DNA from 3 places in the Streptomyces sp. NPDC052040 genome. Region 1 is predicted to be linked to each of the others. Evidence: riboswitches for the same ligand, from Rfam matches in the RefSeq annotation. Region 1 holds a riboswitch; each other region holds the start of a gene.
What was found. A riboswitch is a leader RNA that binds a small molecule or an ion and turns the genes downstream of it on or off. The one in region 1 is predicted to bind thiamine pyrophosphate.
Positions count from the first base shown of each region.

Region 2: it holds a riboswitch for thiamine pyrophosphate, as region 1 does, so the genes downstream of both, ACIHAA_RS04095 (purine-cytosine permease family protein) here and thiO (glycine oxidase ThiO) in region 1, are expected to answer to the same signal.
Region 3: it holds a riboswitch for thiamine pyrophosphate, as region 1 does, so the genes downstream of both, thiC (phosphomethylpyrimidine synthase ThiC) here and thiO (glycine oxidase ThiO) in region 1, are expected to answer to the same signal.

Region 1 is NZ_JBIUBV010000006.1:62,587-64,845, forward strand. It holds gene ACIHAA_RS14755 (NAD(P)/FAD-dependent oxidoreductase) at 1-872, opposite strand, end outside; TPP riboswitch at 1,092-1,203, shown strand; gene thiO (glycine oxidase ThiO) at 1,201-2,259, shown strand, end outside.
Region 2 is NZ_JBIUBV010000001.1:959,883-962,141, reverse strand. It holds gene ACIHAA_RS04105 (DUF3140 domain-containing protein) at 1-308, shown strand, start outside; gene ACIHAA_RS04100 (endonuclease) at 316-972, shown strand; TPP riboswitch at 1,132-1,226, shown strand; gene ACIHAA_RS04095 (purine-cytosine permease family protein) at 1,218-2,259, shown strand, end outside.
Region 3 is NZ_JBIUBV010000015.1:116,200-118,458, reverse strand. It holds gene thiC (phosphomethylpyrimidine synthase ThiC) at 1-1,119, opposite strand, end outside; TPP riboswitch at 1,112-1,268, opposite strand; gene ACIHAA_RS25580 (YibE/F family protein) at 1,340-2,259, shown strand, end outside.

The DNA of each region.
Region 1 (2,259 bases):
AGGCGCTGCTCGTAGCGGCCCGAGGGGAAGGACGCGCAGTCGCCGACCGCGTACACATCCGGCACCGAGGTGCGCAGATGCTCGTCGGCCAGCACCTCCCCGTGCACGCCCAGGACGACGCCCGAACCGGCCAGCCAGGCGGTGCCCGGGCGTGCCCCGATGCCCACGACCACCGCGCCCGCGGGCACCCGGGTGCCGTCGTCGAGCACCACGGCCCCCGGCTCGATGCGGTCCACCCGGGCGCCGGTGCGCAGCTCGGCGCCGCTGTCCGCGTACCAGGCCGCCATCGGCGCGGCCACCTCGGCGGGCAGCGCCCCCGCGAGCGGCCGGTCCGCGGCCTCGACCACGGTCACCGCGCAACCCGCCTCGCGTGCCGCGGTGGCGAACTCGGCGCCGATCCAGCCCGCGCCCACCACCACGATGTCGTGCTGCTCGGCGAGGACCGGCCGCAGCCGCTCGGCGTCGTCCAGGGTGCGCAGCAGATGCACCCCGGGGACGCCCTCGGCGCCCGGCAGCCGGATCGGCTCGGCCCCGGTGGCGAGGACGAGCACGTCGTAGGGGACGGGCCCCTCGGCGGTGTCCAGCTCGTGGTCGGCGGGGCGCAGGCCGGTCACCTCGCAGCTGAGCCGCAGCTCGATGCCCAGGGCCGCGAAGTCGACGTCGAAGGCGGAGCCGTCGGCCTTGCCGAGCAGCACGGCCTTGGAGAGCGGTGGGCGGTCGTAGGGCTGGTGCGGTTCCGCCCCGATGAGGGTCACCGTGCCCGTGAAGCCCTGTTCGCGCAGCGCGACCGCGGTCTGCACCCCGGCCATGCCTGCGCCCACGACGACGGCGCGCCGCGCCGCACCGCCCCGTTCCTGCGTCTGCTCGCTCACCTGATCACCATAGTCACCTGACAATGCGTCAGTCAGGGGGCGTGCTGAGTGAGCTGCTGCACAGCACCCGGCCCGCCACCCGCGACGCCCCACCCCGGACCCCGCGCCCCGGACCCGCACGGTTGCCCCTGCGGCTACCCCGTCGCGGGCCGGACAACCCCGGCCGCCGGGAGGCTCGCTTACCGCCCGGGGCGGGCACGGGACTAGGGTGGCTCCCGTACAAGCACTCGCGGGAGCCCGGACGCACCGGGCTGAGAGGGAGGCTGGCGGCCTCCGACCGTACGAACCTGATCCGGGTCATGCCGGCGAAGGGAGGGGGCTGACGCCCATGTCATCCACACGTGCCCCGGACGTCCTCGTCGTCGGGGGCGGGGTCATCGGACTCGTCACGGCCTGGCGCGCGGCGCAGCGCGGCCTGGTCACGGCCGTCGTCGACCCCGCGCCGGGCGGCGGAGCCGCCCAGGTGGCCGCGGGCATGCTCGCGGCCGTCACCGAGCTGCACTACGGCGAGCAGACCCTGCTCGCGCTGAATCTGGAGTCCGCGCGCCGCTACCCGGACTTCGCCGCCGAGCTGGCCGGGGCGGCGGGCCTGGAGGTCGGCGACCTCGGCTACCGCCGGTGCGGCACCCTCGCCGTCGCGCTGGACGCCGACGACCGCGCCCATCTGCGGGAACTGCATGCCCTTCAGCAGCGGTCCGGCCTGGACGCGGAATGGCTGACAGGCCGCGAGTGCCGACGTCTTGAGCCGATGCTCGCGCCCGGTGTGCGCGGCGGGCTCAAGGCCGACGGCGATCACCAGATCGACCCGCGGCGGCTGGTCGCCGCGCTGCTCACGGCCTGCGAGCGGGCCGGGGTCGGCTTCCACCGGGAGCGGGCCGAGCGGCTGACGGTGGAGCGGGGGCGCGCCACGGGTGTGCGGACCACGGGCGGCCGCGAACTGGCCGCCGGGCAGGTCGTGCTCGCCGCGGGCAGCCTCAGCGGGCGGCTCGCGGGCGTGCCGGAGGAGGTGCTGCCGCCGGTGCGGCCGGTGAAGGGGCAGGTGCTGCGGCTGACCGTGCCGAAGCGGTATGCCCCCTTCCTGAGCCGTACCGTGCGCGCCGTGGTCCGCGGCGGCCAGCTCTACCTGGTGCCGCGCGAGAACGGCGAGCTGGTGGTCGGCGCGACCAGCGAGGAGCTGGGCTGGGACACGACGGTCACCGCGGGCGGGGTCTACGAGCTGCTGCGCGACGCGCACGAGCTGGTCCCCGGGATCACCGAGCTGCCGCTCACCGAGACCGTGGCCGGACTGCGCCCGGGCTCCCCGGACAACGCTCCGCTGCTGGGCCCGACGGAGCTGGACGGCCTGGTGCTGGCCACCGGGCACTACCGCAACGGCATCCTGCTCACC
Region 2 (2,259 bases), on a different contig from region 1:
GACCGCCGGAGGAGGGGACGGAAGCGCCCACCGGGGAGCATGTCCTCGCCATCCTCCAGAAGCGGCGCACGGATCTCACCGACGCCGACATCCAGGTGATGTACGAGGTGGTGGAGACCGTCACCGACCACCCCGACCGGGCAGCCGCCGAGGTCACCCGGGACGGGAACGGCGAGCACACCGGGGATGGCGGGAATGCCGGGGACGCCGGGGACGCCGGGGACGCCGGGAGTACCGATGGTGCTGCCGACGCACGGCGAAGGCGTCTGATGGCGATCGGCCACGACCCGCTCAGAGCCGGGGCGTGAGTCCGCCGTGGCCCGCCGGGACACCCAGGACCGGGTGGTGGCGGAACTCGTCCACGACCACGGCCGCACCTACGCCGAGGAAGCGGGCATCCCGCTGAAGGACACCCCTCAGCCGCTCTACCGGCTGCTGCTGATGGCCCTGCTGCTCAGCGCCCGCATCCGTACCTCCATCGCTCTGGAGACGGTGCGGGCGCTGACGGACGCGGGTCTGCGGGATCCCCGCCGGATGGCCGACGCCTCCTGGCAGGAGCGGGTGGACGCGCTGGGCCGGGGCGGATACCGGCGCTACGACGAGCGGACGGCGACCCAACTCGGCGATGGCGCACAGCTTCTGACGGAACGTTGGGGCGGCGATCTGCGGCGCATGCGCAAGGAGGCCGACGGAGACGTGCGGGCGCTGCGCTCACTGCTCCAGGAGGTCCCCGGGGTGGGGCCCGCCGGCGCCGACATCTTCCTACGGGAGGTGCAGCGGGTCTGGCCGGAGGTGGCGCCCTATCTGGACGCCAAGGCCCTGTCGGGGGCGGAGCGGCTGGGGCTGCCCAGGGACCCGGGCCGACTGGTCCGGCTCGCCGGGGACACCGAACCGGCGGTGCTGTCCGCCGCGCTGGTGCGCGCCGCCCTGGACCGGAAGATGGCCCGCGAGATCGTGGAACACGCGGCATAGGTCACCAAGCGGTGCCCGGGCGCCCGGGCGCCAACTCCCCGTGCCGCGTGACACGGGGAGTTGGCGACCGGGTACCCAGGGCAAGCGGACCGCCGCCGGATTCCGGGCGGCGGCTGCTTGCGTAGGGCATATCCCGGGGCTCGGGTTAGTCTTGCCGCCGTACCGGACACGGGGTGCCCCCTCCAGGGGCTGAGATCACACCCGTCGAACCTGAACCAGTTCGTACTGGCGGAGGGATGTCTTCCATGCCTTTGGCGCATGTTCCCGGCGGGCTGCCCGCCGACGCCCGGCGAGCCGTCTTCGACGGCCGGATGCCGAGCGCTCCCGGCGACCTCCGGATCGAGGGGCACGGTATCGAGCCGGTCCCCGAGAGCAATCGCTACGGCGGGGCCGGTCGGCTGTTCACCGTGTGGTTCGCGCCCAATCTGACCATGACCGGTGTGTTCACCGGGACCATCGGCATCTCGCTGGGCCTCGATGTCACCACCGCGCTCGTCGCCGTCGTGCTCGGCACGGTGCTCGGCGCGGTGCCCACCGCGTGTCTGAGCACCTGGGGCAGCCGCACCGGCGCCGGGCAGCTGCCGCTCGCCCGGCTCGCGTTCGGGCGGGCCGTGGCGCTGCCCGGTGTGTTGCAGTGGCTGTCGTCCATCGCCTGGGACGCCCTGATCGGTCTCTTCGGCGGCGATGCGCTCGCCCGGCTGTGCGGCTGGCCGTTCTGGCTGGGCGTCCTGGCGATCATGCTGGCGCAGGGGGTGCTGGGTGTCCTCGGCTACGAGGCGATCCACCGCCTCCAGATCGTGATGACCTTTGTGCTCGCGGCCGCCTTCGCGCTGCTCGCCCTGCGGATGTCCGGCAGCGTCCACCCGGCCACGACCGGTTCCGTGCACGGCGCCGACCGGGCGGGCGCCTTCATTCTGACCAGCACCATCGCCCTCAGTCTGGCGCTGTCCTGGGCGCCGTACGCCAGTGACTTCAGCCGTTATCTGCCGCGCGACACCTCGCGGTCCCGGATGTTCTGGTACACGCTCCTCGGTCTTGTGGTGTCCTTCACCGCCGTGCAGGCGCTCGGTCTGTGGGGTGCCTCCGTGCTGACCGACCAGACGGCCGCGGGGGTGGACACCCTGCTGGGCGGGGGCGCGGCGAGCGCCTTCGGGCTGCTGGCCGTGGCGCTGGCGGCGCTGTGCAGCAACGCGATGAACGACTACAGCGGCTCCCTGGCCCTCCAGACGATCGGGGTGCGCCTGCCGCGTCCGGCGGCGGCCGCGCTCGCCGTGCTGCTCGGTTTCC
Region 3 (2,259 bases), on a different contig from region 1:
CGCGAACTGTGCCGCGTCATTGGCGTCCGCGATCGAACCGGGCCGCAGCCCGTCGCCCAGCGAGTAGGTGACGTCGTACGCCGCGAGGATCTCGCAGAGTTCCTCGAAGTTCTCGTAGAGGAACGACTCCTTGTGGTGGGCGAGGCACCAGGCCGCCATGATCGAGCCGCCGCGCGACACGATGCCGGTCTTGCGGTTCGCCGTCAGCGGGACATACGCCAGACGCACCCCCGCATGGACCGTCATGTAGTCCACACCCTGCTCGGCCTGTTCGATGACCGTGTCCTTGTAGATCTCCCAGGTCAGCTCCTCCGCCTTGCCGTCGACCTTCTCGAGCGCCTGGTAGAGCGGCACCGTGCCGATCGGCACGGGGGAGTTGCGCAGCACCCATTCACGGGTGGTGTGGATATTGCGGCCGGTGGACAGATCCATGACCGTGTCGGCGCCCCAGCGCGTCGCCCAGGTCATCTTCTCGACCTCCTCCTCGATGGAGGAGGTCACCGCGGAGTTGCCGATATTGGCATTGACCTTCACCAGGAACCGCTTGCCGATGATCATCGGCTCGATCTCCGGGTGGTTCACGTTGGCCGGGAGCACCGCACGGCCCGCCGCGATCTCCTTGCGGACGACCTCGGGCGAGACATTTTCCCGGAGGGCCACGAACTCCATCTCCGGTGTGATCTCCCCGCGGCGCGCATACGCGAGCTGCGTCACCGCGGTGGCGTCCCGGCCGCGGCGCGGCTGGCGCGGGCGTCCCGGGAACACCGCGTCCAGGTTGCGCAGTCCGCCCCGCGGCGAGGTGTGCTTGATCCCGTCGTCCTCGGGACGGACGGGACGGCCCGCGTACTCCTCGGTGTCGCCGCGGGCGATGATCCAGTTCTCCCGCAGCGGTGCGAGGCCCCTGCGGACGTCGGTCCCGACGGCCGGATCGGTGTACGGGCCGGAGGTGTCGTACAGGGTGACCGACTGCCCGTTGGTGAGATGCACCTGACGGACCGGCACCCGCAGATCGGGGCGCGAGCCCGCGACGTACGCCTTGTGCCAGCCGATGGACTTCCCGGCCTCCTGGGGCTCTTCACCCTGAACGGAGACAGGCGTGCGTGCGTCCTTGTTGGTCATGAGACCTACTCCCTACGCCGGCATTACCCGGTAACAGGTTCAGCGGTCGACGCAGCCGTGTCCGTCGGCTGATGTTCCACGTGAAACATCGCGCCTGCGGAGGTCAGCGCCCTCTCAGCCCGGTGCTCCGAGCTCCCGCGTGTGCAAAGGTCCCTTCACGCTAGCGTCTCATTGGGCAAGCTGCACAGTGGGCCTCCCGGGTTCTTGCGATGATCGGGCGGTGCCCCCGACGCAGCATCCCCCCGCGCACCCGCCGTCCAAGCCCCCGCACCGCCACGGCCCGGGCGACCGACCCGGTCCCGGAGACGGGCATGGCCCCGGGTCCGGGGGTGGACACAGCCACTCCCACAGCCATGGCCCCGCGGCCCCCGTGTCCCGGCATCTGCGCCGCGTCATCGCCGCGATCCTCATCCCGTTCACCGCGGCGGTGCTGGTCGGGCTGGCGGTGCTGTGGCCCGGCGGTGTCCCCTCGCACAAACGGTCAGGGGTCGGCTTCGACCGGCAGACCCAGCAGGCCACGGTCACCAGGGTGGTGGCGGTGGACTGCGCGTCCGTGAACGCCTCCGGCGGGACCTCGGCGGGTGACACCTCCCCCTCGGGCAGCACATCGCCCCCGGCGGGGCGGACCGGCACCTGCAAGAAGGCGACGGTCCGGGTGGACACCGGCAAGGACAAGGGACGTACGTTCACCGAGATCGTCCAGCCTGACCAGTCCCGGCAGTTGCACCAGGGCGAGAAGGTCGTGGCCGCGTACGAGCCCTCCGCGCCCCGGGACCTTCAGTACTCGGTGACCGATGTGAACCGCACGTTCCCCATGGCCCTGCTCGCCGGACTCTTCGCGGTGGCCGTGGTGGTCGTGGGCCGGATGCGCGGCGTGATGGCGCTCATCGCCCTGGCGGTGAGCTTTCTGCTGCTCAGCCTCTTCATCCTGCCCGCGATCCTCCAGGGCGAGAATCCGCTGCTGGTGGCCGTGGTGGGGGCCAGCGCCATCATGCTGATCGCCCTCTATATGTGCCATGGGCTCTCGGCCCGCACCTCCGTGGCCGTACTCGGCACGCTCATCTCCCTGTCGCTGATCGGTCTTCTGGGCTCGGAGTTCATCGGCTGGGCCGCCCTGACGGGCAACACGGACGACAACAC